3 regions of the Shewanella sp. OMA3-2 genome follow, and region 3 is predicted to be linked to each of the others. Evidence: predicted binding sites of a transcription regulator. Region 3 holds the regulator's gene; each other region holds the start of a gene.

Region 1 (10,334 bases), 550 kb from region 3:
AAATGGGATGTACGGTAAAGGTAAGTATTGCTTTGCCGATGGAAAGTGCCTAACGCAACCTGAATTATCAAATTTAATGGCTGCTTCAAATGATCCTGCTGTACTGTTAGAAGCTTGGCAAGGCTGGCGTGAAATAGCTAAACCCATGCGGCCATTATTTCAACGTGAAGTTGAATTAGCTAATGAAGGCGCACGAGATCTAGGTTATCAAGATTTATCAGAATTATGGCGCAGCCAATATGATATGAAACCCGACGCGTTTTCTGCCGAGTTGGATAGGCTATGGGGACAAATAAAACCTTTATATGATTCACTTCATTGTTATGTTCGTGGCGAGTTGAATGAGCAATACGGGGATGATGTCGCCCCAAATACCGGTCCTATCCTGGCGCATTTATTAGGTAATATGTGGGCACAACAGTGGGGGACTATTTATGACTCAGTCGCCCCAGATAATGCCGACCCAGGTTATGATGTTACCGCGCTACTGGCGAAAAATGGCTATGATGAAGTCAAAATGGTTAAACAAGCTGAAGGTTTTTTTACTTCGCTTGGGTTTGAAGATTTACCTGACACCTTTTGGACTCGCTCGTTATTTGTACAGCCACAAGACCGTGACGTCATCTGCCACGCTTCAGCATGGGACTTAGACAATTTAGATGATCTTCGTATCAAGATGTGCATCCAAAAAACATCTGCTGACTTTAGCGTTATTCACCATGAGTTAGGTCATAACTTCTACCAAAGAGCCTATAAAGATCAACCTTTTATTTTCAAAAACTCCGCTAATGACGGATTTCATGAAGCAATTGGCGACACCATTGCATTATCTATTACCCCAAAGTATCTACAACAAATTGGCCTACTTGATACCTTACCAGATGCTGATAAAGATATTGGCTTGTTACTAAAACAAGCATTAGATAAAGTCGCCTTTATGCCATTTGGTTTAATGATAGACCAATGGCGTTGGCAGGTATTTAACGGCACTATTAAGCCAGAAAACTATAACCAAGCCTGGTGGGAGTTGCGTGAAAAATATCAAGGAGTTAAAGCTCCTATTACCAGAACCGAAATGGATTTTGACCCAGGCGCTAAATACCATGTCCCTGGTAATGTCCCGTACACCCGCTACTTTCTAGCACATGTGCTGCAATTCCAATTCCATAAAGCCCTTTGTGATATTGCACAAGATAAAGGACCAGTTCATCGCTGCAGTATTTACGGTAATAAAGAGGCTGGGGCTAAATTAAATGAAATGCTGGAAATAGGGGCTAGTCAGCCATGGCCTGAAGCATTAAATATCGTGACAGGCACTAAGCAAATGGATGCTAAGGCGGTACTTGATTACTTTGCTCCGTTACACATTTGGCTAGATAAACAAAATAGCAATGCTAACCGTCAATGTGGTTGGTAGTTATTTAAGCGATATCATGATGTGATGCGACTGAAGTAAAAACGCCAAGAATATTTGGCGTTTTTTATTTCTCTGCTTATCGACTTTACTTATCGAACGCCACTGCCTTTACCATGAATAACCAGAATATTACGCTCTCCCCGTTCAAACGCGCCAAAAATACAATTAACTAAATTTAGCCTTGCTTGAGGTAAGTAATACTCATGCACATCTAAACTGGTTTTAATATCATTAAAACCCAAGGGTAATTGTTTAAAAACGGCATCTGCATCCCATCATGCTAATGACTGACTATTTCATCTGGATTAACTGGCGAAAATTGATAAGGCATCAGCGGTAAAACAGCAAATAACTCATGCTGGTTTAATGCACCTTGCTTGGCTAATTGCCCTGCTGTTGATCAAGATGGATCAACCAAGCTTACAGCTTGTGTTTTATTGATATCCTTAATTAACGGTATGACACCAAACATCTCTTCAAAAAAATAGTACTTTATCATCTTGAAGCACATTACTTCCCTACACACTTTGTAATGATTATGTTCTATGGCGACGGTAAAGAATAATTTATAGTACCTACAATGTTGTAAAATAAATCAATTTGACGAGAAACTTGTTTTAATGAAGCTTTTAAAACCCGTAATAATGATACTAGTCTGTCTGCTTGCCACTATCGCCTCAATGCCAGGTTACAGTAATACAAATGCAGATAATGACATGCTGAACGAAAATTATACCCTCCTAGCAAAGGGGTTTTATAACCTTAATATTGAGGTTCTTAATGATATATATAGTGACAATGCTGTGTATATATCTGAAACACAAGATAAAGACATACTTTACGGTAAGCAAAATATTATTAATTTATACCGTAATTTTTTTGATAAAATTAAACGAAAAAACGCTAAAATTGAAATTGATTTTCGCGTGGCGGTTCGTCAGTTATCAGAAGACCAATCGACCGATATAGGTTATTACTTGGTTAGATTCCACCCAGGTAAAGAATCAGGCGAGCCCATCAGTGAGTTTGCCGGCAAATTTGTCACCGTCGCCAAGCGTACCGCCGAAGGCAAATGGCAAATAAATGTTGATTCTAACACTCGTTCAAAACCTGAATTTTATTACCGCGCCAAACCTATGCCTAACTGGTATTACGGTAAGCAATTTATTCAACAAGCTACAGAACAAGCTCAATGATGCTATCTGCTACCTTTAACTATAATCAACCCTGCCCATGCCTTAGCGGTATAACCTACCAAGCTTGTTGCCATGCTTATCACACACAACAACGCGTTGCTGACAGTGCCGACACATTAATGCGCTCTCGTTATTGTGCATTTGTTGTGGGTGAGTTCGACTATTTAATCAATACCCATCACCCACGATATTTGGCAGACTTAACGACAGAAAAACTATCCCAAGGTAATACATTATGGTTAGGTTTGCAGGTATTAACACATCAATTGATAGATAAAAGTCATCCGGCTTTTAATCTTACATTTATCGATACCGTACAAGCCATTGTGGTATTTAAAGCCTGGTATAAGCTTGATAAAGGCGTTGATGCTATTTTTGAAGAGTCACATTTTGTGCGACACGAAGGTAAATGGTTTTATACTCAAGGTGTGCAAATGGAGGTTGATTTACCGCGGAGGAATGATCCATGTGTGTGCCAAAGTGGTAAGAAATTTAAACAATGTTGTATCAGCTAATGCTGGCTATACATAGAATAGTAGGATTATTCAGTCGGCGCGATTTTACTCGTCGTGAGCGATTAGTACCGCCAGCTATTGTAGTGAATTTAGGACTAAATCATTAAAATCATTGACTCTAATAGCTGGGCTATATAAGTAACCTTGTGCTTGATCACACATCATTTTCTCTAAAAACTCTGCTTGCTCAACCGTTTCAACCCCTTCAGCTGTGATCGACATATTCAGCGCTTTAGCCATCGCGATTATCGCACTAACAATTTCACGGCTCTGCTTACTGGATGATATATCCATTATAAATGAACGATCTATTTTCAGCTTAGTGATAGGAAACTGTTTAAGGTACTTCATTGAACTGTAGCCAGTACCAAAATCATCAATAGCTATCCCGACACCTAAATCAGCCAGCTCATGGCAAAGGTTAATGGCATAACGAATATCGCCCATAAGTTCAGTTTCAGTAATTTCAAGAATAAGACTTCTTGGTTTAATACGATAACGATTTAACAGATCCCAAACTTGTTCAAATAAATCACCACTAAAAAACTGTCTTGCCGCGACATTAACATGCATAGTAATGCCAACATTTTTATGCTGCCACAAGTTTAATTGTTTACATGCGGTTTCTAATACCCATGAGCCAATTGCATTAATCATGCCCGACTGCTCAGCTATTTCAATAAATGCCCCTGGATATAACACCCCTTGACGAGGATGATTCCATCTAATTAATGCCTCAGCACCAACATACTGATGACTCTCAAAATCCATTAGTGGTTGATAATACAGCTCAAATTGACGACCTTTAATCGCATACTGTAAATCTTTTTCTATATTGGCATCACTTTTAAATTGTTCGAGTAATTCTTGGTTAAAAAATTGGTAATAACCGTTGGACTGCTTTTTTGCGCATTGCAATGCAATATCGGCACAGGATAAAGGTGAAAATAGATCAATTACCGAACCAATATCGACAATAGCGACAGCCGGTTTAGGCTCAACTTTTTCTCTATTTATAATCATAAAGGCTGATAAATTGTTAATGAGTTTACTCACCAATCCGTCTAATTCTTTTTCTGGCATCATTTTGGGCAATAAAATACAAAATTCATCACTGCCAATTCGAGCCACATCAATTGCTTTATGGTTTGCTGCAAAGTGCTTTAAACGCCTAGAAACCTCAATTAATAACAGATCACCTTGTACGTGTCCGTTGGTATCATTGAAACGTTTAAAACCTAATAAATCCACCAGTAATAATATACCTTCTTGGGCTTTATCCAGCTGTGGCGTAAAGTAAGACCGATTATGTAATCCAGTTAAACTACAGTGCCATGCAAGATGTTCTAACTCTGCTTTATGTTCAAATTGTGAAGAAATATCATAGCTTGACACTAGTGCATAGCGGTTACCTTGTTCTGTCATAAACCCAGTAACATGGTAATGCAACCAATAGTATTTATTATCGATACGCTTAAGTTTTATGTCGCCAACAACACTTTCATTATTGGCAATTTTATCTAACATATATTGCAGAGTATCAGGGTTATTTCTAAATATATCTAAATTCATCACGCTATGATGTTCAATATCACTGCGTAATAACCCTGTCATTTTTTGGTGAGCGAAGTTGACATAATCCACCATTAAGGTGTCAGTGTTAACAATCATAACTACATGGTCTGAATGTTCTGTCGCATTACGCAATAAATGAATTTGCTCTGATTTATCATAGGAGTGACGGGTTGCTAAAGTTAATGCGAGCTGATCAGCGCACTGAATTACAATTTGAATTTGGTCAAGCGACCATTCAAATAATGTTTTAAATTCAATAGATAACACACCTTCAATGTGGCCATTAATACGAATAGCAACATTAAGAGTACTAACAATATGATTGGTTTGATAATAATCAAATGAGTGAATTAGCTGGTCAGTCGGCAAAATATGATTCACCGCAATATAACGATGATTCTTTAGCTGTTCAAAATAGCTGAACTCTATGTCCGATTGTTTGGTATCTAGAGTATGTTTTGGGTCGTTATGGTGGGTTTGGCAATAATGAGCAATTAACCTTTTAGAGCAGGATAAGAAAGAGCTTTGTTCAGCCCTAACCTCAGCAGTTTTTGTGCTATCAAATTTTTCATCAAATAGCCAAACTGAAACTAAAGAAGCGATAAAATGTTGCTGCAATAGCTTACTAACCAGTTCAGAGGTTTTTGTAAAGTTACCCTGCTGTTTGGCGCTAGAATTTACAATGAGTTCTAAAAGGTGCTGATTTTGTTTTTGTGTCATTAGTTTCCCGAAAGACATCATACATTGTCATTCTACTGAATTATTATTAGCCCGCTATAGTCAGCAACGTGCAGATAACTCAATGCATCCCGTTGGGAGCTTTATTATAAGCTGTTTTATAACCTTTTATAATCAAAGGTTATAATAAAATTATTTTGAGTGAAGATACACTTACAATTGACAAATCGCAATACTATTTATATCCCATAATAGTTACAAACCATTTTCTAATTGGAACAGCATTTTTTCAACTGTTACCGAAAACGCCAAGATTAACTCAACTTCATAACCTAATTGATTAACCTTAACATTAACCTGATCAAATCGATTTTGTGCTTTGACAATCATATTTTGAGCATCTGCTTGAGCCGTTTCTGTTTTAAAGACTAAAACTAGCTCAGTATCATGTTCATCAATTACAGCACCTATATCGACAACACTGCCACAATCACGGCATGAGTCATTTACGTTCTGCTGTTGTTGTCTAATTTTTTTAATCATAGTTGGCCACTTAAATGTTGAGGTATAACGTAAATTTATATCTCAACATCATAAAATAATTCAATGACCATTTCCCTCACTTGGCTCACAAATCTACTTAAGGTTATTTCTATGCCATAACTAAGTATGTGCATGTGTACTTTACGCTGTGAGCTTTACCATCGTTTGACTAATCTGTCGTTGACGCTCTAATTGTTCCACAAAATGCATCTCTTCTACGGCCTCATAGTGAGTGTCTAGCCCTTCATATTTTGTACGCACCAAATGGCTACTATTACCTAATGCTTGGACCATAGCGTCATCATGTTTGCCACGTATCACTATTGCCTCAGGAGATAAGCTTTGTTGTAAGTGAAATTGACGTAAACCTTGGGAATGAAAAACAGCGCCATTATTAACATGTTCTGTCATGGAGGATAAATCATCGACTAACTTTTGTGGCTGTTGTAGTTGAAACTGTTTATAGAGCTTTTGATTAATGGTGAGGTCTTTATCAAACTGAAATTGTGCCATATCACTGCTGTCTGCTGACAACATGGCTAGCAGTAAACCAAATTCACCACGTCGCTGGTTCTCGACAGCCGCATTTAAACGACCGCCTAATTGTAATTCATTGACCAGTAGTGACTCAATCTGCATATAAAAACAACACTATTATGACTCGATGCTATTTTATCGACCAAACACACCTAAACTTTAGAAAAATATTCATTTTTAGCCTTTACATATTTTGGGTTTATGACTACTATGGCGGCCGCAATTGAGGAGGGGTTCCCGAGTGGCCAAAGGGATCAGACTGTAAATCTGACGGCTCAGCCTTCGAAGGTTCGAATCCTTCTCCCTCCACCATTTGCGATGTAATTTAGATAGACGAAAAAGAAATATGTGGAGGGGTTCCCGAGTGGCCAAAGGGATCAGACTGTAAATCTGACGGCTCAGCCTTCGAAGGTTCGAATCCTTCTCCCTCCACCATCTTTCTTATTCATTTATCTCTATTCAGTGGAGGGGTTCCCGAGTGGCCAAAGGGATCAGACTGTAAATCTGACGGCTCAGCCTTCGAAGGTTCGAATCCTTCTCCCTCCACCATTTTTACTTTATGTCACCACAGTTTGAATTAAGCTAAATTCAAAGTTAACACATCACAATTGCAATTCGTTTACCCTCAGTTTTATCTCCCAGATTAATCTTTTTACTCCTGTTCTATTTCCCGCTAGGTTTAAGTATGTTTTTTATTTAAGATTGGTCTGAATAACAATCAAAATGAGACAACAACATGCCGACTAATTGGGTTAACCAAGCCATTGCTAAGATTGATGCAGACTATCAACGTTCTGCCGATACTCACCTTATAAAACTCGATTTACCACAACTTAACGGCGTTGATATTTATCTTAAAGATGAAAGTACCCACCCTACGGGCAGCTTAAAGCATCGTTTGGCCCGTTCATTATTCTTATATTCCCTGTGTAATGGCTGGATTAATCAACATACAACCATTATTGAATCATCTTCTGGCAGTACAGCAGTATCAGAAGCGTATTTTGCACGTTTAATTGGTTTGCCGTTTATTGCTGTGATGCCCTCAACGACGGCGAAAAAGAAAATTCAACAGATTGAGTTCTATGGTGGTCAATGTCACTTTGTTGATAATAGCAGACAAATATATGCACAATCAGAACGTCTTGCTAAAGAACTAAATGGTCATTACATGGATCAATTCACTTTTGCAGAACGTGCCACAGACTGGCGAGGCAATAACAATATTGCTGACTCGATATTTATCCAAATGCAACGTGAGCCGCACCCTATTCCCCACTGGATTGTGATGAGCCCTGGCACTGGTGGTACCTCCGCCACTATTGGCCGTTATATTCGCTACCAACAATTATCGACTCAACTGTGTGTAGTTGATCCTGAAAACTCGGTTTTTTATGATTATTTTCACAGTGGCGATAAAACACTGACAGGCCAAAAAGGCAGTAAAATTGAAGGCATTGGGCGACCTAGGGTCGAACCATCCTTTATTGCTGGTGTCGTAGACGAAATGCATAAAGTCCCCGATGGAGCATCAATTGCCACTATGCAGTGGTTAGAAACCTTGATAGGTCGAAAAACGGGGGCATCAACAGGGACAAACTTATATGGTGCATTACTGTTGGCCACGCGAATGCAAAAACAAGGGCAAGTGGGCTCTATTGTGACTTTGATTTGTGATGCGGGGGAAAGATACCTAGATACTTACTATAATCCCCAATGGATTGAGAACAATATCGGTTGCTTTAAACCGTTTGAACAACAGCTCAGTGAATTTAATCAAAGTGGATTACTCAGTCCATTGGATTGCTAAATCGATTTGCCCCAAAACATATTTTGGGGCTGCCTTTATGGCTTAATCAATATCCAAGTATTTATGCATTTGAATCGACAAACGCCAGTTCCGCTCAATACATACTTTCATCGCCAATGCTGTCGCGCGTGGCTTTTGGCTAATAGGTTGTAAGCAGATAGTTTTACCTTCTACATCAATATCTTTTAGTAAATCATCAAGCTCTTCAATATGTTTATCTGTGGCGATTGGGTGTTTAATTTCATTTGCACGTGTTAATGCTTGGCTTAATACCTTGTAACCGCCCTTCATATTGATTTTAGGTGACACGGTAACCCAGGCATCTTGATGGCAAAGCACCTCAAAAGTTCCTGATGTTTCAATTTGAACGCTATAGCCTGAGCCAATTAATTGATTAGTTAGCTCAGTTAAATCATACAAGCAAGGTTCACCACCAGTAATCACCACATGTTTTGCAGTATACTTTTTACGACTAAATGCCGCTATAAGACTCATGCCGTCATGATTGGCCCAGCGGCCAATGGTGCCATCAACCGCGATGACTTGTTCAGGTGACACCTTGTTCTCAACGAGTACATCCCAAGTTTGTTTAGTGTCACACCAAGAGCACCCGACCGGACAGCCTTGTAAACGAACAAAGAGTGCGGGCACACCGGTAAAAGCCCCTTCACCTTGAATCGTTTCAAACACTTCATTAACTGGATAATTCATTTGTCACCTGCTTTATACATTAGGGCCGCATTTATAGTTTATTTCTACCTCAGTATCAAGGCTAGTGGTGTGCCAATTGGTATATATGAACCATTAACTTTGCTATTGCAGGAAACTGTAAGATAAAATACCTATAATTAATAAATTATTACCCTCTTATACTCTTTAGCATTAGGTTATTATTCATGTCTCAATCTTCATTGCCAAGCAAAGCATTAGTCGTCTTCAGTGGTGGTCAAGACTCAACCACCTGCCTTATTCAAGCGTTAACCGAATATGATGAAGTACATGGTATTACCTTTGATTATGGCCAGCGCCACAAACAAGAAATTGATGTAGCCAAAGCTCTGGCAACACAACTTAACTTAGTCAGCCATAAAGTTTTAGACACCACACTGTTAAACGAGTTAGCCATTTCAGCATTAACCCGAGATGCTATTCCAGTGTCTCACGAATTAATGAATAACGGTTTACCTAATACTTTTGTTCCCGGGCGAAATATCTTATTTCTCACGCTAGCTGGCGTATATGCTTATCAACTCGGCTGTGATGCCATTATTACGGGTGTATGTGAAACAGACTTTTCGGGCTATCCAGACTGCAGAGATGAATTTGTTAAATCAATGCAACACACTTTAGCCTTAGGCATGGATAAACCATTAAAAATCATTACCCCATTGATGTGGCTTAACAAAGCTGAAACATGGGCTTTAGCTGATAAATACAAACAATTAGATCTCGTTAAACAGCAAACACTGACTTGCTATAACGGTATCATTGGTGACGGTTGTGGCGATTGCCCATCGTGTTTATTGCGTCAACGCGGATTAAATGATTATCTACAAAATCAACAACAAGTTATGCAGTCATTGAACGCTAAAATGCAGTCATCGACATAGAGGTTAATATGGGCCAATCAACGTCATCCTTAATCAAGCCATATCACTTCACCTTGGTTATAAGTGTCATCTGTATTGTTTTATTTGCCTTGAGTATCACTAATCCTATCATTGTTGATACCAACTACTTATTCAAATTTCAACATGATGCTATTGCCAATGGACAAATTTGGCGCCTTCTTACCGGCAATTTACTCCATACTAACGTATGGCACTTAGTAATGAATTTGGCGGGATTTTGGGTGATCGTGTTTTTACACGAATTACATTACCAAAGACATACGGCTAAATTGATGCTGCTTTTTCTGTGTCTTTGTATTCTAGAAGGGCTTGGTTTATACCTCTTTTACCGGAACTAAAGGCCTATGTGGGTTTAAGTGGCTTATTACATGGTTTATTTGCCTTTGGCGCGGTAATGGATATCCGTAAAGGGTTACGTTCTGGCTATTTACT
Region 2 (10,334 bases), 690 kb from region 3:
AATCTACCTATCCAGGCTAATGCCATTTATAACAGATAGGTTTAATAATGAGTTCGTTATATCTTTAACTACGATATTTAAGCATTGTCTAAAAGGGCAGAAAATGAAATTCAAAATGGGTACTCTATACGCAGCATTATCATTTGCAGTGTTCGCGCCAACTGTACAAGCTGACGATTTAATGCAAATTTACCAACAAGCTCTCACCAGCGATCCTATCGTATTGCAAGCACAAGCTCAGCGTGATGCATTATACGAGAGCATTGAAGAAAATCGCGCCCCTTTACTACCAACAATCAGTGCGACTGTCGGTTACTCAAAAGCATGGAATAAGTATGAAGGTGAGTCAAGAATTGAGCCCGAGGGGCTAACTGGTGGTGTAAAACTAAGCCAGTTAATATACGACCACAGTGCCTGGGTAGGTTTAGATCTTGCTGAAATGGCTGCATCGCAAGCCGATGCTTCTTATGCATCAGCATTACAGTCACTTATCACTCGCGTGACCAATGCTTATTTCAACGTATTAACCGCTAAAGATAACTTTGAATTCCAAGGTGCCGAAAAAGCGGCCATTGAGCGCCAGCTTGAACAAACTAAGCAACGCTTTGCGGTGGGTTTAACCGCTATTACTGATGTCCATGAAGCGCAGGCACAGTACGATTTAGCCTCTGCACAAGAGATTTTAGCTGAAAACACGCTAGCCAATAGTTATGAAGCACTGCGTGAAATAACGGGTATCGATCATAAATCAATTAACATTCTCGACACCAACCGCTTTTCAGCAGGCACTCCAGCACCCGCCAGCTCTAGTGACTGGTTAAAAATGGCAGAAACTAGCAGCCTAGCATTGCTTGCTCAGCGTATCGGTAAAGACATCGCCAGTGAGACGATTAAGCTTTACAAAGCGGGTCACATGCCATCGCTAAGCTTAGATGCTGGTTACACTAAAGGGCTTGAGCAACAACCGACACCAGACTATGACAACGCGAATATTGGTATCACTTTACGTGTACCTATCTTTGAAGGTTTTAAAGTTTCTTCACAGGTTAAGAAAGCACAATATCAATATGTTGAAGCCAGTGAAAAGCTAGAGCAAACTCACCGTGGTGTCGTTAAAGATGTACGTAATAACTTTAACAACGTCAATGCTTCAATCAGTTCAATCAGAGCATATGAGCAGTCAGTGGTATCGTCTGAAAGTGCACTAAAAGCCACTCAAGCTGGTTTTGAAGTGGGCACGCGTACCATTGTTGACGTATTAAATCGTACCCGTGACTTATACGATTCAAAACGTAAGTTGTCTGATGCCCGTTACGGTTACATCAATTCTATCGTGGCCCTAAAACAAGCTGCGGGCACTTTGAATGAAGATGACGTAATTGCGATTAACAATGGCTTAATTAGTCAGTAATCATAATATCGTTCGTCTAATAAAAATGGCCCTTCAAGGGCCATTTTTATTATCTGTAATGTGATGTCTATCATTAAAAAACAAAAAACCAGCCGATTGGCTGGTTTTTCTATATAAGCTTTGGACACTTAGCTAGAGATTAGCCCTGTGGGCGCATCGCTGGGAATAAAATAACATCACGAATGGTATGAGTGTTAGTAAACAACATCACCAAACGGTCGATACCAATACCCTGACCCGCTGTAGGCGGCAAGCCGTGCTCTAGTGCAGTAATATAGTCTGCATCATAAAACATTGCTTCATCATCACCAGCATCTTTAGCGTCAACCTGTGCTTTAAAGCGGCTGTCCTGGTCTTCTGCATCATTAAGCTCAGAGAAACCATTAGCCACTTCACGGCCGCCAATAAAGAACTCAAAACGGTCAGTGATAAAATGATTGTCATCATTGCGACGCGCTAGAGGTGAAATGTCCGCTGGATAACCGGTAATGAATGTAGGTTGCATTAGCTGAGTTTCTGCGGTTTCGCCAAAGATTTCTTCTAACAGTTGGCCACAAGTCCAGAACTTCTCAATTTTCATCCCAATGCTTTTGGCAAGGGTACGCATAAATTCAACGTCTTTAACTTCTTCATAAGTCATAGACTGAATGGTTGCGTTATCTGGATTGTATTTCTTTATCGCATCTAACATGCTTAAACGTGCGTAAGGGCCACCAAAGTCAACAGTATGTTCACCGTATGGAAGTTGTGGAGAGCCGCACAATTCAGTCGCGATAGAGCTTAACATCTCTTCAGTTAAGTCCATAAGGTCATTGAAATCAGCGTATGCCATATAGAATTCCATCATAGTGAATTCTGGGTTATGGCGTGGCGATAAGCCTTCGTTACGGAAGTTACGGTTAATTTCGAACACACGCTCAAAACCACCAACCACTAAACGCTTAAGGTAAAGCTCAGGCGCAATACGTAAGTACATCGCCATGTCTAATGCATTGTGATGTGTCGCAAAAGGACGTGCTGATGCACCACCTGGTATGCTGTGCATCATCGGTGTTTCAACTTCCATGAACTCTTTTTTGATCATGAAGTTACGAATAGCAGAAACCACTTTAGAACGCATAATGAAAGCATTACGTGAATCTTCGTTGACGATTAAATCAACGTAACGTTGACGGTAACGCGTTTCTTGGTCAGTTAAACCATGGAACTTTTCAGGTAATGGACGCAAAGCTTTAGTCAGTAATTGATACTGTTCCATGTTGACATATAAATCACCTTTACCTGACAGGTGTAGCTGACCAGTAACACCAATAATGTCACCAATGTCTAAGCCCTGGAATGTCTCTTTCAAGTCTTTTTGAACATCTTTACCCGCGTAAGCCTGAATACGACCGCTGACATCTTGAATCACTAAAAAAGGACCACGCTTAGCCATAACACGGCCAGCGATAGAGCGTTGAATGCCCATGCCTTCTAATTCTTCTTTAGTATGGTGACCGAACTCAGCTTCAATGTCGGCAGCTTTATGTTTTCGATCGAAGTTGTTTGGGTGACCATTTGCTGGGCAATTCGTGCGGATGTGATCCAGTTTTGCACGACGTTCTGCAATTAACTTGTTTTCATCTTGAGTGTGTTCAGTCATCTTCTTCTCTCGTTAAAGGCCAGATTTAAGGCTAGCTTCAATAAACTTGTCCAAATCGCCATCTAAAACGGTTTGGGTATTTCGGTTTTCAACACCGGTACGTAAATCCTTAATGCGCGAGTCATCTAATACGTATGAACGAATTTGACTGCCCCAACCAATATCAGACTTAGCGTCTTCAGCGGCTTGCTTATCGGCATTTTGTTTATACATTTCCAACTCGTACAACTTGGCTTTTAATTGCTTAAATGCCGAATCACGGTTTTTATGCTGTGAGCGGTCATTTTGACACTGCACCACTGTGTTAGTAGGAATATGGGTAATACGTACTGCAGAATCCGTTTTGTTAACATGTTGACCACCAGCGCCTGAGGCACGGTAAGTATCAATACGTAAATCAGAAGGATTAATATCAATTTCAATATCATCTTCGATTTCAGGGTAGACAAATACCGAGCAAAAAGAAGTATGGCGTTTACCTGATGAATCAAAAGGGGACTTACGCACTAAACGATGTACGCCCGTTTCTGTCCGCATCCATCCAAAGGCATACTCACCGGTAAACTTAATGGTTGCACCTTTAATACCAGCCACATCCCCAGCAGTCACTTCAATCAATTCAGGGCTAAAATTATGCGCTTCGCCCCAGCGTAAATACATACGCAGTACCATATTGGCCCAATCTTGAGCTTCTGTTCCGCCTGAACCTGATTGAATATCAAGATAACAACTTGCCGCATCATTTTTGCCTGCAAACATACGGCGAAACTCTAAATCGGCTAGACGCACTTCAAGTTCAGCAATTTCGTTACTGGCATCATTGAAGGTTTCTTCATCGTCTTCTTCAATGGCTAATTCTAATAAACCAGCGATATCTTCAAGACCAGAATCCATATCATCGATGGTTTTTACAACGGCTTCAAGTGCTGAACGTTCTTTACCTAACGCTTGGGCGCGCTCAGGTTCATTCCACACTTCTGAACTCGCAAGCTCTTGGCTAACCTCTTCTAAACGCTCACTTTTAGCAGCGTAGTCAAAGGTACCCCCTAAGAAGTTCTGTGCGCTCGGCCAGCTCCTTAATTTTGAATTTTACCGGATTAACTTCAAACATGAATTTTCAACTTAAAAAATAGCGGTTAACAAAAGGTTTAACGGCGTATTTTACCCCATGCGCGTCACTAAACCTAGACCGAAGCAAGGTTAATTAAGCCGAATATATTTCAACTGTCTGCATCAAGATTTCAGATCCTAGCGACGCAGTAATCGTGAACCAAGATAAACCGATTTATTTCGACTCATAAAGCGTTAAATAAGTGACGCCAATAAGTAACACAGAATATAAAACGAATGAAAACACCTATATTTAAAACAGACTTAACAGCGTGCCAATAACAGCAAATCCAGCGACAAGCAGCACTATATTAGGCTTGAATATTTTCAGTAACCCAAACCCTAGCACCACTAACGCCATGTCGAGTGAACTGACTACCCCACTGCTAAATACAGGCTGGTACAAAGCCGCCAATAATAACCCCACCACAGCGGCATTGACCCCAGCCAACCCGCCAGCAATAACTGGACGTTGGCTAATGGCTCCCCAACTGTTTAACGCCACTAACATTAATAAAAATCCCGGCATAAAAATAGCAACCGTCGCCACAAGCGCACCTAAAATGGGAGATTCTTGCCAAATATCAGCCCCCAGAAAAGTGGCTAATGTAAACATGGGGCCAGGCACTGCCTGCGCTAACGCATAACCGGTTAAAAACCTGTCTTGAGTTACAAGTTCGCCAACATTAGCTTCAAGTAGCGGTAATACAACATGACCACCACCAAATACTAAACTGCCGACTTGATAAAACTGACCAAAAATTTGCCCAAGACTATCGGGCTGAGAAGCCAGCCAAAAAGAAGCGCTTAAGCCTAAAACAAAAATGGCTAACCACAATAGATTTAGCTTAATTTCAGGGGCGTCGGGAGATACATTATCACCGCGGGTGAGTACTAAAGCACCAATAATAGCCGCCACAATGAGTACCGCAATTTGTGTTAATAATGCCGGAAATAATAAAATACACGCGACAGTGGCTATCATTAAACATTGCGCTGTTTTACGTTGGCAAAATTGTTTAAACATAGTTAAAGTCGCATCAGCCACTACTACCACGGCAAGTAATTTTAAACCGTGAATAGCACCAGCAACCATATCCAGTTGCAGCCAACTGGCACTGGAAACAGCAAACAGAAATAACAGTAAAAATGAAGGAAGCGTAAAACCTAAGAATGCCGCCAATGCTCCAGTTAGCCCACCTTTATGGTAACCAATTGCAAAGCCTACTTGGCTTGAACCAGGCCCGGCATAAACTGGCTTAAGGCAACAAAGCTGGCGTATTGCTTGTCATCAAGCCAGTTCAAGTCTTGTACAAAGGTTTGTCTGAAATAACCAATATGTGCTGCTGGGCCGCCAAAACTGATTAAACCTAACGCTAAAAAACGACTAAAAATTTGCCACATATTGAATCCCTATTGCCTTGATGTCTTTTTAGTTTATGACATTAATATTAATACTTAATGACAGAGTGCGTCTTTCTCTAGCATCACCAGCACTTCATAATGATCCGTGTGAGGAAACATATCAAACAACTGTACCTTGGTAATTCGATAACCTGACATCATGGCTAAATCTTTGACTAGACTTGTTGGATTACAACTAGAATAGACTATCGCTTTAGGTGAGAATGCGGTTAACGATTGGCAAAGAGACTCGCCTATTCCCCGCCTTGGTGGGTTAACAATAATTAAATCGGGTTTATCATTGGCAACTATCCCATTGGCAAAGTCAGTTGAATCCAGCGCCCTAAAGCTGATGTTCTCTAAGCCCATTTCTGCGGCCGACATCTTGGCGCATTCTATCGCTTCGGCCTCAATTTCAATTCCCGTTAACCGAATTTTGCCACTGGCACAATGCAGTCCGAATCCCCCGACCCCACAAAATAAATCCCATATATGGTGCGGATTAAATGCCGCCACCCATTCGCGTGCGGTTTGATAAAGCTGCTCAGCCACTTTGGGGTTTGTTTGAAAAAAGCTTTTAGGTCGAATATATAAAGGCACATCATTAAAGCGATCGGCAAGACGGGTTTGATCGGTTAAAAATATTTCTTGCTCGCCTTCTAAAATCGCCATATGAATAGGTTGAATATTAACCGACACTAAACTGATTTTAGGAAACTCAGCCTGTAATTGAGGTAACTGTCGTTTAATCCGTGAAATGGCCTGTTCACTGTTCAATACAAAGCGCAGCATAAATTCACCAGAAGCATAACTGCGGGTAAGTAAAATATACTTCAACTCACCTTTACGTTTGTCTACCCGATAAGGTGGAATTCCCGCTTGCTGCACAAATAATTGCAATCGATTTAACAGTAACTGCATATCTTCAGGATACAGTTGGCAATCGCATAAACTAATCGGTTGCCCCTGGGGATCGACAATACCTAAAACGGGTTGATGTGCTGCACCTAACACCACCATTTTAGCTTTATTGCGAAAATGATTCTCTTGACTTGCAATAGGTTCAAGCCATTGCTCAACAGGCAATTGATTAAAAAACTGCTGTAACTTGGTCATTTTATGTTGTAACTGTACTGATATAGGCGTGTGAATATCACGACAAGATAAACAATGCCCTTTTTCAAAAAACTCACACTTCACAGCTTGATGCCTTATCACAATTGAGTACTTTTAATGCGTTATCACATAAGCTTTTAAGTTGCTGTAATTGTGCGATATCGCCACCCACTTTGCAGCGCATCATTTCAGGTACTGACTCAGCTTGCTGGCGTAGCATTTGCCCTTGTTCGGTCAGATGCAATACTCGTACTCGCTCATCTTCCTCACTGCGTCCGCGTATCACGAGGTTTTTGACTTCTAAGCGCTTAAGTAAGGGAGTGAGCGTACCTGAGTCTAAATGCAAACGCTCGCCCAAAGTTTTAACGCTTATTCCCGCCTCTTTCCACAACACTAACATGACTAAATACTGCGGATATGTCAGAGACAACTCATCAAGCAAAGGGCGATAAGCGCGGATCATCGCATTAGTGACGCTATATAATGAAAAACACACCTGATTTTCAAGTGCTAATGGATTGGTTGATGGCATAAATATCCCCCTTTAAATGAGGCGCTATGATAACATATTCTAATTGTGCACAACCTATAATACTTAACCAAGAATCTATAATATTTTGCCAAAGATGCTTATAAATACGATATCTTTGCTACAGTATTTAATACGCTGGCCGATATACAAAATAGAGTAAGACGAAAACCATTAAGTTAATAGAAGTGAGGTTTATATGACAATTTCAGTAAATGCCCCAAGTAACATGCCTACAACTATTGATTCTGGCAATAGTTTAAAAATAGCTGTAATGGCAAAGGATCAGCAAAAAGTTGAAGGTCAAATGGCACTGCAACTGATTGAAGCTGCAGCACCTCCAGCGGCACCTGTTGGTAATGCGGGTCACAATATTAATACGACAGCCTAATTTTTTAACTGTGTATTTGCTATCTTAAATTACCCCACTGAGTGATTAGATCATTACTGGTGTTGCTAATAGATAGATAAATTACTTGATGAAAAAACAATCGGCTTTAACTACGATTAATTTAACTGCAATTAGTTTAAATGCGATTGGTATAGCGCTGAGCGACTCTTCGATATCTGTGGCTCAAGCGCCTAGTTTTCAATGTAATAAAGCACACGGTTCCATTGAGAAGCTTATTTGCCAATCCGATAAGTAAGCCCTACTAGATATGCTGTTACAGCCGCTTATTATCAATGTGGTGATTTTCCGCAATCTCAAATCACATGCCATACCACAAAGTAACCACGCCAAGTATTGCAAATAAAGCAGCACAGCTTCTGTGGATAATCTTCATCGGTAATTTATCTGCACTAAAGTGACCCAGTAATACTACGGGCACATTGGCGATTAACATGCCTAATGTTGTCCCTATGACTACCATGGTAAGTGCGTCATATTTAGCGGCTAACACCACGGTCGCGATTTGGGTTTTATCGCCCATCTCGGCGATAAAAAAGAGAATAAAGGTAGCCATAAACGCACCAAGTTTATAAAAGCTATTGTCATCCTCATCTATTTTATCGGGTATCAATACCCATAGTGCAATAGCAAAAAATGACCCAGCTACAGCATAGCTAGCCCATTGAGGGTCAAGCCAGCTAACAGCAAACTGCCCGACCCAAGCCGCCACAAAATGATTGATTAATGTTGCCAATAAAATGCCTAAAACTATGGCAGATTTATTGCGAAAACGTGCGGCTAACAATAATGCTAACAGTTGAGTTTTATCGCCAATTTCAGCAATAGCAACGGTAAAAGTTGAAGTAAGAAGTGCTTCCAAGGGAAAATCCTAGCGTGATTAGAGGGCATATAAACCAAGCACAAGCAACAGCAAGCCCTCTAAGCTACTGTTACCGCACTAGGTCTTGCTTAACAAAGAACGTCTTTGTTGTTTATAGCATGGCAATATGGCCAATTATGTTGATATAAACGCCCAAAGTTATTGATGGCAACAACTTAAAGCTAGCTACTCCCCTAAAACGAGGGCTGCAATATAACTCAAACTCAAATGGCATACAATACTCAATGCCTAACCACTTGAGCTGTTATGGTCTACTGAAAACTCAATATCACTACTGACTTTAATCTTAACGAAACAAATGTTATGTAATTGTTTCTACACAGCGTAAAAAATCTTTAATAGACTAAGTTTCTTGCCTGAGTCGTTTGCCTTCTGCTAATGTCGCTGGCTATTAAAAATAATAATTATATGGACACACTCGTGAATTTAAAAACACTTGGCTCTATTTCGATAGTCGCAGGTACTGCAATAGGTGGAGGCATGCTTGCGTTGCCTTTAGCCACGGCAGCATTGGGGATCATCCCGGCTATTTTGTTGTTAATTGTCATTTGGGGGATCTCAGCTTACACCTCTTTACTGATGCTAGAGATTAACTTACGTGCTGGGGTAGGTGATAATGTCCATGCCATCACAGGGAAAACGTTGGGTAAGCTAGGGCAGTTAATTCAAGGTGGTTCGTTTTTAAGTTTATTATTTGCCTTAACCATGGTGTATTTAATGGGCGGTTCCTCGCTACTGGAAACCCGCTTAGCCCCTCTGGGGCTTGAATTAAGTAACCAAGCAGCAGTGCTATTATTCACGCTTATGTTTGGCGGTATTATTGCCGTTGGTGTCAGTTGGATTGATAAGGTCTCTCGAGTGCTGTTTACCGCTATGGTGGTATTGTTAGTCTTGGTGGTCACCTTTTTACTGCCAGACGTTAATTTAGTTGCAGCATTAACCAACACTGTCAGTGAAGTCGCTCAAGGCAATCAATTAACTCAGCTATGGCTAGCTGCAATTCCGGTAGTTTTTACCTCATTTGGTTTCCACGTGTGTATCGCCACTATTGTGCGCTATCTAGACGGTGATGCTATGTCACTGCGTAAAGTCCTGTTAATCGGTTCAACCATTCCATTAGTCTGCTACATTCTTTGGTTATTGGTGACATTAGGCTCATTAGGTGGCTCAACAGTGCATGAGCTTGGTGGATCTCTGCCTAAACTGGTATTGGCATTACAAGGGCTAGTTGAATCACACATTATTAGCCAATTTATTGATATTTTTGCCAACCTTGCATTAATAACTTCATTTTTAGGTGTCACTATGAGCTTGTTTGATTATGTGGCCGAACTTACACGTGCTAGAAGCAATGTTGCTGGCCGTATGCAAACTTGGTTAATCACCTTTATTCCACCATTACTGTGCGCATTATTCTACCCAGATGGCTTTTTTCAAGTGTTAGGTTTTGCTGCTATTCCTTTGGTTGTGATGATCATCTTTTTACCAATAGCGATGGCATTAATACAACGCTCACAAAAACTAGGCGGTTATCAAGTCATGGGTGGCGTTCCTGCACTGATAATCACAGGTATTATTGGTGTATTGATTGTTATTGCACAGCTAATGGTCGCACTGGGTTAATGGCCGATCACGAAGTTAAATTTAGTTTGTAACTGGGTTTTTCTGGCGCTGTTAAGATGTTATAAGTTTTGTTAAAGTCAGGCCTAGGCCTGACTTTTTTTGTATGGCGAATAGTCGCATTAACATCGCGCTACTATCTAAAATAATAAATACATTAATGTATATTCGGTTTATTTCACATACTGCCAAACCACTTGAGCATGTGAT
Region 3 (10,334 bases):
AACTTAAAATGACTAAACAAGAAATTAAAGACGAATATAAAGATTCAGAAGGTCAACCAGAGGTGAAAGGCCGCGTCAGACAAATGCAACGAGAAATGGCGCAAAGAAGGATGATGGCTGAAGTGCCCAATGCCGATGTTATAGTGGTGAACCCTGAGCATTATGCTGTGGCGGTTAAATACGATGTCGTCCGTTCTTCTGCACCATTTTTACTTGCTAAAGGGGTTGATGATGTCGCATTTAAAATCCGTGAAATCGCTCGAGAGCATAACGTTGCAATTGTTTCAGCACCGCCCCTAGCAAGGGCGATTTATCATACAACTAAAGTAGACCAACAAGTGCCAGAGGGCTTATTTACTGCGGTTGCTCAAGTGCTCGCATACGTATTTCAGCTAAAGCAGTATCAGAAAGGTAAGGGGCGTCGCCCAACACCAGTCCCGTTAAAACAGCCCATTCCCGATGATTTAAAGCATTAACAGTATTTTTTGTTTGTTTTTCAATCGTAGCAGGGAAATTATAATACAAAATTAATGCAGTCGTTTGTAGTTGGCTTAATTCTTGCTGTTTTGGCTATACGCGTCAAAAATTCATCAGTAAAAGGCTTTCGCGAATGGATGTAAAAGCAGTTTTCGGGCAGTTCAAACAAATCCGACCATCAACCTTTAAAGGTATTGGTACGCCACTATTAGTGTTGGCGGCTTTAGGGATGATTGTTTTACCGATCCCGCCATTCTTATTAGATATTTTGTTTTCATTCAATATTGCACTGGCCTTGGTCGTGTTGCTTGTTGCTATTTATACCGACAGACCCCTCGACTTTGCCGCTTTTCCAACGGTACTTTTAGTGGCAACCTTGCTTAGACTTGCATTAAACGTGGCTTCAACGCGAGTGGTATTATTGGAAGGCCATAATGGTGGAGACGCTGCCGGTAAAGTCATTGAAGCCTTCGGCTCTGTAGTGATTGGTGGTAACTATGCTGTTGGTTTAGTAGTCTTTTTAATCTTAATTATTATCAACTTTGCTGTTGTAACTAAAGGTGCTGGCCGTATTTCTGAGGTTAGTGCACGTTTTACTTTGGATGCGATGCCGGTAAACAGATGGCCATTGATGCTGATTTGAACGCAGGTATTTTAAACCAAGATCAAGCCCGTATTCGCCGTGAAGAAGTGACCTGGAAGCAGATTTTTATGGTGCGATGGACGGTGCATCAAAATTTGTTAAAGGGGATGCGATAGCCGGTATTATGATATTGGTTATCAATATGTTAGGCGGATTTATTATTGGTATGATCCAACATGGACTCGACTTTTCAAGTGCAGTTGAAGTTTATACTCTACTCACCATAGGTGATGGTCTAGTCGCGCAAATACCTGGGTTATTACTGTCTATCGCAGCGGCGTTAATGGTGACTCGTCAAAATGAGTCTGGTGATATGGGCCAGATGATGATGAGTCAGATGTTTGATAAGCCCAAATCGTTAGCTATTGCAGCCGGTTTATTATTTGTTATGGGGATTGTGCCGGGTATGCCGCATGTTGCCTTTATCAGCTTTGCCTTGATTACCGCCGCGACTGCTTATTTAGTACAGAAACGGATTAATGAAAAAAAATCAGTGGCGTTAGAATTAATCAAAAAAGGGCCGCCAGATATCAAAGATAAAGAGCCAAAAGACTTAAGTTGGGATGATGTTCGTCACGTTGACACTATCGGTTTAGAGGTAGGATATAGACTGATCCCACTTGTCGATAAAGGCCAAGGTGGCGAACTATTAAGTCGCATTAAAGGTGTGCGTAAAAAACTGTCACAAGAATTAGGTTTTCTAGTACCAGCAGTGCATATTCGTGACAATCTAGATTTATCGCCAAATTCATATCGTATTCATTTAATGGGTGTTGTTGTCGGTGAAGCTGAAGTCAGACATGATTGCGAGTTAGCCATTAATCCAGGGCAAGTCTACGGCAAACTTGATGGTATAGAAACCACTGATCCTGCTTTTGGTTTAGAAGCAGTTTGGATTGCACCAGAGCAACGTGAGCATGCACAGACATTAGGCTATACCGTTGTAGACACTGCGACCGTAGTTGCGACCCATATCAGCCAATTACTGAGCAACAATGCTGCTAAGTTATTAGGGTATGAGGAAGTACAACAATTAATGGATATGCTTGCCAAGCAATCACCAAAACTGGTTGATGGCTTTATTCCGGATGTCATGTCACTAGGTCATGTGGTTAAAGTAATGCAAAATCTATTAAATGAAGGCGTGTCTGTACGCGACTTACGCACCATAGTACAAACTTTGCTAGAATACGGTACGAAAAGCAATGATACTGAAGTGTTAACCGCTGCAGTACGAATAGCGTTAAAACGTATGATTGTACAAGAAATATCCGGACCAGAATTAGAGATCCCCGTCATTACTTTGGCTCCAGAGTTGGAACAGATGTTGCATAAGTCTATGCAAGCGACAGGGGGAGAGGGGCCAAATATTGAACCGGGCCTTGCAGAACGCATGCAGCAGTCATTACTTGATGCTTCACAGAAACAAGAGATGGTCGGTCAGCCAGCCATTTTATTGACATCAGGTATGCTACGTTCAACTCTGTCACGATTTGTTAAGTACACTATTCCAAATTTAAGGGTGATTTCGTATCAAGAAATCCCAGATGAGAAGCAGATACGTATTGTTTCATCAGTTGGCCAATAGTGATAACGTCAGAAATAAGAGGTGCGTAAGTGAAAATTAAACGATTTTTTGCCAAAGATATGCGCGCAGCATTAGCGCAAGTAAAAGAGACTCTTGGCTCTGACGCTGTCATTATGTCAAATAAAAAAGTGGCCGGCGGGATCGAAATTGTTGCCGCTGTTGATTACGATGAGCCTAAGGCGAGTGCTGCAATCGCTGCACCTACTCCAGGCTTTATGGATTTAAGTGAGGATCGTGTATCACTTGCATCTAACTCTGTCATCAAGGCAAAGACAAAAATTAATCCGCCGCCTGCAGCTGATTCATTACAAGCGTTATTAGAAAAACAACAAAGTCGTTTAAGTCAGCAAATGCAACCTAAACAAGATGACTCTGATTTACCTGAATGGGCGCGCCAATTACAAGGCGCGACAGCTGATGCTAAGCCTGCTAAGGCTCAGTATCAACAACAAGCTGCATTTGATAAACAATCAAAAAATAATAAGGTCAGTTCGACCGAAATGGATGCGCTTCGTGAAGAAATGGCTTCATTACGTAACTTACTGACTCATCAAGTATCTTCATTGATGACAGAACAAAAAAAGCGCAAAGATCCAGTGGGTGCTATGCTTGAAAGTAAGTTACTTGCTGCAGAGTTTTCAGCCCCTGTAGCAGCTAAACTTTCATCTTTGAGTCAACACTATAATCCCGCGGAATTAGTGCGTTCATTGCCGCAAAGCTTGGCTAACTTACTTGATAACCAAGGTGATGATATTGTAAAGCGTGGTGGCGTTGTTGCTTTTGTTGGACCCACTGGTGTTGGCAAAACGACATCTCTGGCAAAAATTGCTGCACGTTTTGCTGCACAACATGGTGCAGATCAAGTTGCGCTTATTACAACGGATCATTATCGTATTGGTGCCTATGAGCAATTAGCAACTTATGGCAAAATAATGGGCTGTCCAGTGAAGCAAGCACATGATGTGACAGAGCTTGAGCAAATTTTATATCAATTTAGAAGTCGTAAATTAGTACTGATAGATACCGCGGGTATGGGGCAACGAGATATGCGTCTTTATCAACAACTTGATAATTTGACGGCAAACAGTAGGATCCCAATTCGCAGCTATTTAGTGATGTCGGCAACAGGGCAACGCAGAGTATTGCAAGACGCGGTTAATCATTTTAAACGCATTCCATTAGCGGGCGTGATTTTAACCAAACTGGATGAATCTGTATCAATTGCAGGTGCATTGAGCGTTCTGATACAAAATGAGTTACCATTAAGCTATGTGACTGATGGCCAACGTGTTCCTGAAGACATAAAAGTAGCTGATACGTTAGCTCTGGCTAAGCAAGCGTTAGCCGCATTAAATGAAACAGAACAAACAATTTCTCAAGACACAAGCGCATGGTCGAATGAAATGACTTATGCATTCGAGTAAGAATATGACCCGTGATCAAGCAAGTGGTTTACGTATGATGAATCAACCAAACAACGAAAAAGTTAAAGTAATTGCCGTATCCGGTGGAAAAGGTGGCGTAGGAAAAACCAGTGTGTCTATTAACACAGCGGTCGCCCTCGCCGAAAAAGGTAAACGTGTTTTAGTGTTAGATGCGGATCTTGGTTTAGCTAACGTTGATGTGATGTTAGGTATTCGTGCTGAGAAAAATTTATCTCATGTTTTATCTGGAGATGCCGAACTAGACGATATCATTGTGCGAGGCCCTAAAGGTATTGGTATCGTTCCTGCTACATCAGGAAGCCGTGCCATGGTTGAATTAACTCAGGCGCAACATGCTGGGTTAATTCGAGCTTTCAGTGAAATGCGAACACAATTTGATATCTTAATTGTTGATACTGCTGCAGGTATTTCTGATATGGTGTTGAGTTTTTCTCGGGCATCACAAGATGTATTGATTGTCGTATGCGATGAACCAACATCGATTACAGATGCCTATGCATTGATAAAAATATTAAGCCGCGAACATGGCGTATTTCATTTTAAAATTGTAGCCAACATGGTGCGCAGTTTACGTGAAGGAATGGAGTTGTTTGCTAAACTGAGTAAAGTGACTGATCGATTTTTAGATGTTGCTTTAGAGCTGGTTGCAACAGTACCATTTGATGAAAATTTACGTAAATCGGTACGTAAGCAAAAATTAGTGGTTGAGGCATACCCGAAGTCGCCATCAGCAATTGCTTATCATGGTCTGGCAAACAAAATAATGAGCTGGCCAGTTCCACAACAGCCAGGTGGTCACTTAGAGTTTTTTGTTGAACGTCTAGTGCAACGTAAAGAAACACAAGAGGATAGAATGAGTGAATAAAGCCGCCGCGTATGCTCAGTTCGATAATAAAACATCCGTTGTTGAACAGTATGCACCGCTGGTAAAAAGAATTGCACATCATATGTTGGCGCGATTACCCGCTTCAGTGCAACTCGATGACTTGTTACAGTCTGGCATGATAGGTTTACTTGAAGCATCATCAAAATTTGATGATACCAAAGGAGCTAAATTTGAAACCTTTGCAGGCATTCGGATCCGTGGTGCAATGATTGATGAAATCCGCCGTGGAGATTGGGTTCCTCGTTCAGTGCATCGAAATAATCGCCGTGTAGCACAAGTGATTGACGAGCTCGAACAAGGGTTAGGGCGTGATGCTCGTGACACAGAAATTGCAGAAAAACTTGATATGTCGCTCAATGAGTATCATCATATTTTAAATGATGTTTCTGTTGGGAAAATCATCGGCATAGAAGATTTAGGTATTTCGCAAGATGTACTGGTCACGGATGATGGAATACCAGATGATAATTTTGAAGCATTAGCTGAAACGCAGTTTAAATCAGCGCTGGTGGAAGCAATTAAAACCTTACCAGAAAGAGATGCATTAGTACTTTCGCTGTACTATGACGAAGCGTTAAATTTAAAAGAAATCGGTGCAATTCTTGAAGTAAGCGAATCTAGGGTTAGTCAGATATTAAGTCAGGCTATGCTTAGATTAAAAGGCAAACTCAAGCATTGGACACAACAATAATTATTAATTAGAGCACTAGAGTGTCAGCTCACCGGAGGAAACCTTGGACAAGAATATGAAGATTCTTATTGTTGACGACTTTTCAACAATGCGACGTATCATAAAGAACTTGTTGCGAGACTTGGGGTTCAACAATACCCAAGAAGCAGATGATGGCTCAACAGCCTTACCTATGTTGCAAAAAGGTGATTTTGACTTTGTTGTAACAGATTGGAATATGCCAGGTATGCAAGGTATTGACTTGCTGAAGGCTATTCGAGCTGATGACTCATTAAAACATTTACCTGTTTTGATGGTTACAGCAGAAGCTAAGCGTGAGCAGATTATTGCTGCCGCCCAAGCAGGTGTGAATGGATATGTTGTTAAACCTTTCACAGCGGCTACCCTTAAAGAGAAATTAGATAAAATTTTTGAACGTCTCGCTTAAGCAAGGATAAGTTATGCAGCCAATAACATCGGGGTTAATTACTCTCGAGCAGGCCCAGCAACTTGTAGAACTGCTTAGTGCGGGGGAGCAAGATCAAGCTGACGACGTTGTTAGAGAACTCGCTACACCAATACAGCGTGAGTTATTTGAAGAGGTAGGTAAGTTAACTCGTCAACTTCACAGCGCTCTTCAAGACTTTCAGGTAGATAATCGTTTATCAGAATTAGCTAAGGTTGAAATACCTGACGCTAAAGAAAGATTAAATTACGTTATTGATATGACAGAGCAAGCTGCAAATAAAACTATGGATGCAGTTGAAGAATGTTTACCTTTGGCCGATACAATCATTACCAACATAAAATCTGTTACCCCGATGTGGGATAAGTTAATGCGTCGAGATATTGAGTTGAGCGAGTTCAAAACGCTTTGTCATGATGTTCAACAACTTATGTCACATAGTGAGCACGATACAAACCGTTTACGACAACTGCTAAATGAAATACTGATGGCGCAGGATTTCCAAGACTTAACTGGGCAAATGATCCGTCGAGTTATTGACCTAGTTCGCGAAGTCGAAAATAACCTAGTCTCTATGTTGACAGTATTTGGCGATTATACGCCGCAACCAGAAACTGTTAAAAAAGAGAATAAAATAGAGGCAGAGGGCCCAATTATGCACGCTGAGCTGCGTGATGACGTGGTCGCAGGTCAAGATGAAGTTGATGACTTGCTATCCAGTCTGGGTTTCTAATTAGGAGTCACTTGAATGTCATTTGATGTTGATGAAGAGATACTCCAGGACTTTTTGGTAGAGGCTGGTGAGATTTTAGAGCTTCTTCAAGAGCAGTTAGTTGCTCTTGAAAATAATCCTGATGACAGTAATTTGTTAAATGCTATTTTCCGCGGTTTCCATACTGTCAAGGGGGGAGCTGGTTTTTTAAGCTTGAAACCTATGGTAGACGTTTGCCACGAAGCGGAAAATACCTTCGACCTATTGAGAACCGGTAAACGCAGTGTTAATGCAGAATTGATGGATATTATTTTGCAGGCAGTTGATGCTATTAATATTATGTTTGCACAAACTCAGCAAGGCGAGGAGCAGGATCCTGTTGAAGTTGAATTACTTGATAAATTGAAGCTACTCAGTTCTGGCGCACCTTTGCCGTCAGAAATGGGCGGGCACAGTGAAGAGCTTGTTGACGAATCTGTTGAACTCGTCGATGACAGCGTATCTGAATTCGTTGAAAACAAAGTGGGTGCAGAGACTAACATCGACGAAATTAATGAGTCAGAATTTGAAGCATTATTAGATGCGCTTCATGGTCAAGGTAATAGTCCTACAATAACATCTACATCAACGGCTAAACCTCCTCAACAAACTGCACCGGCTTCAGTCGGTTCAGATGAAATATCTGATGACGAATTTGAAGCTTTACTGGATGAACTTCATGGTTCAAGTAAACTAAATGTAGCGGTCAATAAACCTGAACCAGCTAAATTCGTTGAACCTCCAATTCAAATGGTTGACTCAGACGATATTACAGACGATGAATTTGAAAAGTTACTTGATGAGCTACACGGTAAAGGTTCTTCACCCGCGAAAGTGGATACTTCAGCATCAAGTTTTACTGCAACAACGGTTAAAAGTGTTGAACCTGTAAAGGCCGCAGCAACTGCAACTCCGGTGCCTCAACCTAAAGCACCTGTTCCAGCAGCAAAGACTGTTGACCTAGTTATTAAAGACAAAGCGCCATCAAAAGCGGCAGCATCCGTTCCTCAGGGGGAAACCACTGTTCGTGTTGATACTGCTAGACTTGATCAAATTATGAATATGGTCGGGGAGTTGGTATTAGTTCGAAATAGATTAGTGAGTTTAGGCGTTACCCGTGAAGACGAGGAAATGTCTAAAGCACTGGCAAACTTAGATTTAGTTACTGCTGATTTACAAGGCGCAGTAATGAAAACTCGTATGCAGCCAATTAAGAAAGTTTTTGGTCGCTTCCCACGGGTTGTACGTGATTTAGCACGGACACTTAATAAAGAAATTGATTTAATCATGATTGGTGAAGAAACCGATCTGGATAAAAACTTAGTTGAAGCTTTAGCCGACCCATTAGTGCATTTAGTACGTAACTCGGTTGATCACGGAATTGAAATGCCTATTACCCGTGAGGCTAATGGTAAGCCACGAACAGGCACGATTACATTATCAGCAAGTCAAGAAGGCGATCACATCTTACTTAAAATTGAAGATGATGGCGCTGGTATGGATCCGCAAAAACTAAAAGAAATAGCGATTACACGTGGCGTGCTTGACGAAGATACAGCGTCTAGGATGACAGATTCTGAAGCATACAACTTGATTTTTGCGCCAGGATTTTCAACTAAAATGGAAGTGTCCGACATCTCTGGCCGTGGCGTCGGTATGGACGTAGTGAAAACCCGTATTACTCAGTTAAACGGTAGCGTACATATTGACTCACTGAAGGGTAAAGGCACCGTTTTAGAAATTAAAGTACCGCTAACGTTAGCGATTATGCCGACCTTAATGGTGGATGTGTCTAAGCAAGTGTTTGCTTTACCATTATCTAGTGTAAATGAAATATTTCACCTTGATTTAACCAAAACCAATGTTGTAGATGGTCAGCTAACCGTTATTGTACGTAATAAAGCTGTACCATTATTTTATTTAGAGCATTGGTTGCACAGTCATAAAACCAAGTTTAAGCATGGCGATAAGAAACATGGCCATGTTGTTATTGTTCAATTAGGCACAAAACAAATTGGTTTTGTTGTTGATGGATTAATTGGACAGGAAGAAGTGGTCATTAAGCCGCTTGGAAGTATGTTACAAGGTACGCCAGGGATGGCTGGAGCAACGATTACCTCAGATGGTGGTATTGCGCTAATTTTAGATGTACCAGGTTTATTAAAACATTACGCCAAAAATAAAAAATAAAAGTTCCATTATTTAAGGAATGAAATGGCTATAAAAGTACTAGTTGTTGACGACTCAAGCTTTTTCCGACGTCGAGTCAGTGAAATTGTTAATCAAGATCCTGAACTCGAAGTTGTTGGTGTGGCTGTCAATGGCGAAGAAGCTGTTAAAATGGCGGCAGATCTTAGCCCTAATGTCATCACTATGGATATTGAAATGCCAGTGATGGATGGTATAAGTGCTGTTCGCGCCATTATGGCAAGTAATCCTATTCCTATTCTTATGTTTTCATCGCTGACTCACGATGGGGCTAAATCGACTTTAGATGCACTGGAAGCTGGTGCACTTGATTTTTTACCTAAGCGTTTTGAAGATATTGCCACCAATAAAGATGATGCGATAATTCTATTACAACAACGTATAAAAGCGTTAGGGCGTAGACGGGTATTTCGACCGGTTAGCCGAATAGCAGCATCAGCACCTACAGGTCATAGATCTTCTAATTCGCTTACGGGTAACTTAAGCTCATCCAGTGCAAATTTAAGCAGTAACAATGCCGCAAGGCCATTAACGTCTCGCCGGAGTTCATCGCCGTCTTTAGCTGACACTTCAGCTAGATCGACATTAGGATCAACATTAGGCATTGCAGCGACAGCTCCGAATTTACCTTCAGCTATTCGTGCCAGTGGTAAATCATATAAATTGTTGCTAATAGGTACATCAACAGGCGGCCCAGTAGCCTTGCAAAAGGTGTTAACTCAATTTCCTGCTAATTATCCGCATCCCATTTTGCTTATTCAACATATGCCAGCGGCATTCACCCCTGCTTTTGCTGCTCGCTTAGATAGTCTTTGTCAGATTAACGTCAAAGAAGCTGCTAGTGGAGATGTACTTAAGCCAGGGTGTGCATATTTAGCCCCAGGCGGCATGCAAATGTTGGTTGAAAAATCGGGTATGTCGGGTCGGTTAAAAGTCATTGCTGGAAACAGTGATATGAACTATAAGCCCTGTGTTGATATTACCTTTGCGTCGGCATCTAAAGCCTATGGCGGTGACATTTTGGCCGTAGTATTAACCGGTATGGGAGCTGATGGACGTGAAGGCGCAAGAATGCTGAAAGCGGCTGGCGCAAATGTTTGGGCGCAAGATGAAGCAAGTTGTGTTGTATATGGTATGCCGCAAGCTGTCGTCTCTGCAGGTATTGCTAGTCACTCTATTAGCTTAGATAACATGGCTGAA

The links. Region 3 encodes FliA, which starts transcription of late flagellar genes. Its sites were predicted from a motif close to CTAAAGNTNNNNNNNNNNNNGCCGATA; they were not measured.
Region 1: L0B17_RS12085 (VC2046/SO_2500 family protein) is a predicted target of FliA. The motif match lies at 6,598-6,624, and genes of this name have one in related genera.
Region 2: L0B17_RS17495 (cytoplasmic protein) is a predicted target of FliA. The motif match lies at 7,334-7,360, and genes of this name have one in related genera.

What each region holds. Positions count from the first base shown of each region.
Region 1 is NZ_CP090974.1:2,717,123-2,727,456, forward strand. Features, by position in the region: gene L0B17_RS12055 (M2 family metallopeptidase) at 1-1,417, shown strand, start outside; gene L0B17_RS12060 (Smr/MutS family protein) at 1,507-1,659, opposite strand; gene L0B17_RS12065 (DUF4440 domain-containing protein) at 2,038-2,613, shown strand; gene L0B17_RS12070 (YchJ family protein) at 2,610-3,128, shown strand; gene L0B17_RS12075 (sensor domain-containing phosphodiesterase) at 3,204-5,423, opposite strand; gene L0B17_RS12080 (DUF406 family protein) at 5,637-5,924, opposite strand; gene L0B17_RS12085 (VC2046/SO_2500 family protein) at 6,066-6,563, opposite strand; tRNA gene L0B17_RS12090 (tRNA-Tyr) at 6,689-6,773, shown strand; tRNA gene L0B17_RS12095 (tRNA-Tyr) at 6,812-6,896, shown strand; tRNA gene L0B17_RS12100 (tRNA-Tyr) at 6,926-7,010, shown strand; gene L0B17_RS12105 (PLP-dependent cysteine synthase family protein) at 7,198-8,271, shown strand; gene queE (7-carboxy-7-deazaguanine synthase QueE) at 8,314-8,982, opposite strand; gene queC (7-cyano-7-deazaguanine synthase QueC) at 9,168-9,881, shown strand; partial or broken gene rrtA (rhombosortase) at 9,890-10,334, shown strand, end outside.
Region 2 is NZ_CP090974.1:3,958,503-3,968,836, forward strand. Features, by position in the region: gene tolC (outer membrane channel protein TolC) at 104-1,411, shown strand; gene lysS (lysine--tRNA ligase) at 1,551-3,053, opposite strand; one part of gene prfB (peptide chain release factor 2) at 3,066-4,088, opposite strand; one part of gene prfB (peptide chain release factor 2) at 4,090-4,164, opposite strand; partial or broken gene chrA (chromate efflux transporter) at 4,417-5,567, opposite strand; gene rlmC (23S rRNA (uracil(747)-C(5))-methyltransferase RlmC) at 5,622-6,767, opposite strand; gene L0B17_RS17490 (MarR family winged helix-turn-helix transcriptional regulator) at 6,757-7,215, opposite strand; gene L0B17_RS17495 (cytoplasmic protein) at 7,412-7,603, shown strand; gene L0B17_RS17500 (TMEM165/GDT1 family protein) at 7,923-8,483, opposite strand; gene L0B17_RS17505 (aromatic amino acid transport family protein) at 8,925-10,127, shown strand.
Region 3 is NZ_CP090974.1:3,267,071-3,277,404, reverse strand. Features, by position in the region: gene flhB (flagellar biosynthesis protein FlhB) at 1-476, shown strand, start outside; partial or broken gene flhA (flagellar biosynthesis protein FlhA) at 611-2,708, shown strand; gene flhF (flagellar biosynthesis protein FlhF) at 2,738-4,132, shown strand; gene L0B17_RS14405 (MinD/ParA family protein) at 4,137-5,018, shown strand; gene L0B17_RS14400 (RNA polymerase sigma factor FliA) at 5,011-5,730, shown strand; gene cheY (chemotaxis response regulator CheY) at 5,774-6,157, shown strand; gene L0B17_RS14390 (protein phosphatase CheZ) at 6,171-6,908, shown strand; gene L0B17_RS14385 (chemotaxis protein CheA) at 6,924-9,116, shown strand; gene L0B17_RS14380 (protein-glutamate methylesterase/protein-glutamine glutaminase) at 9,141-10,334, shown strand, end outside.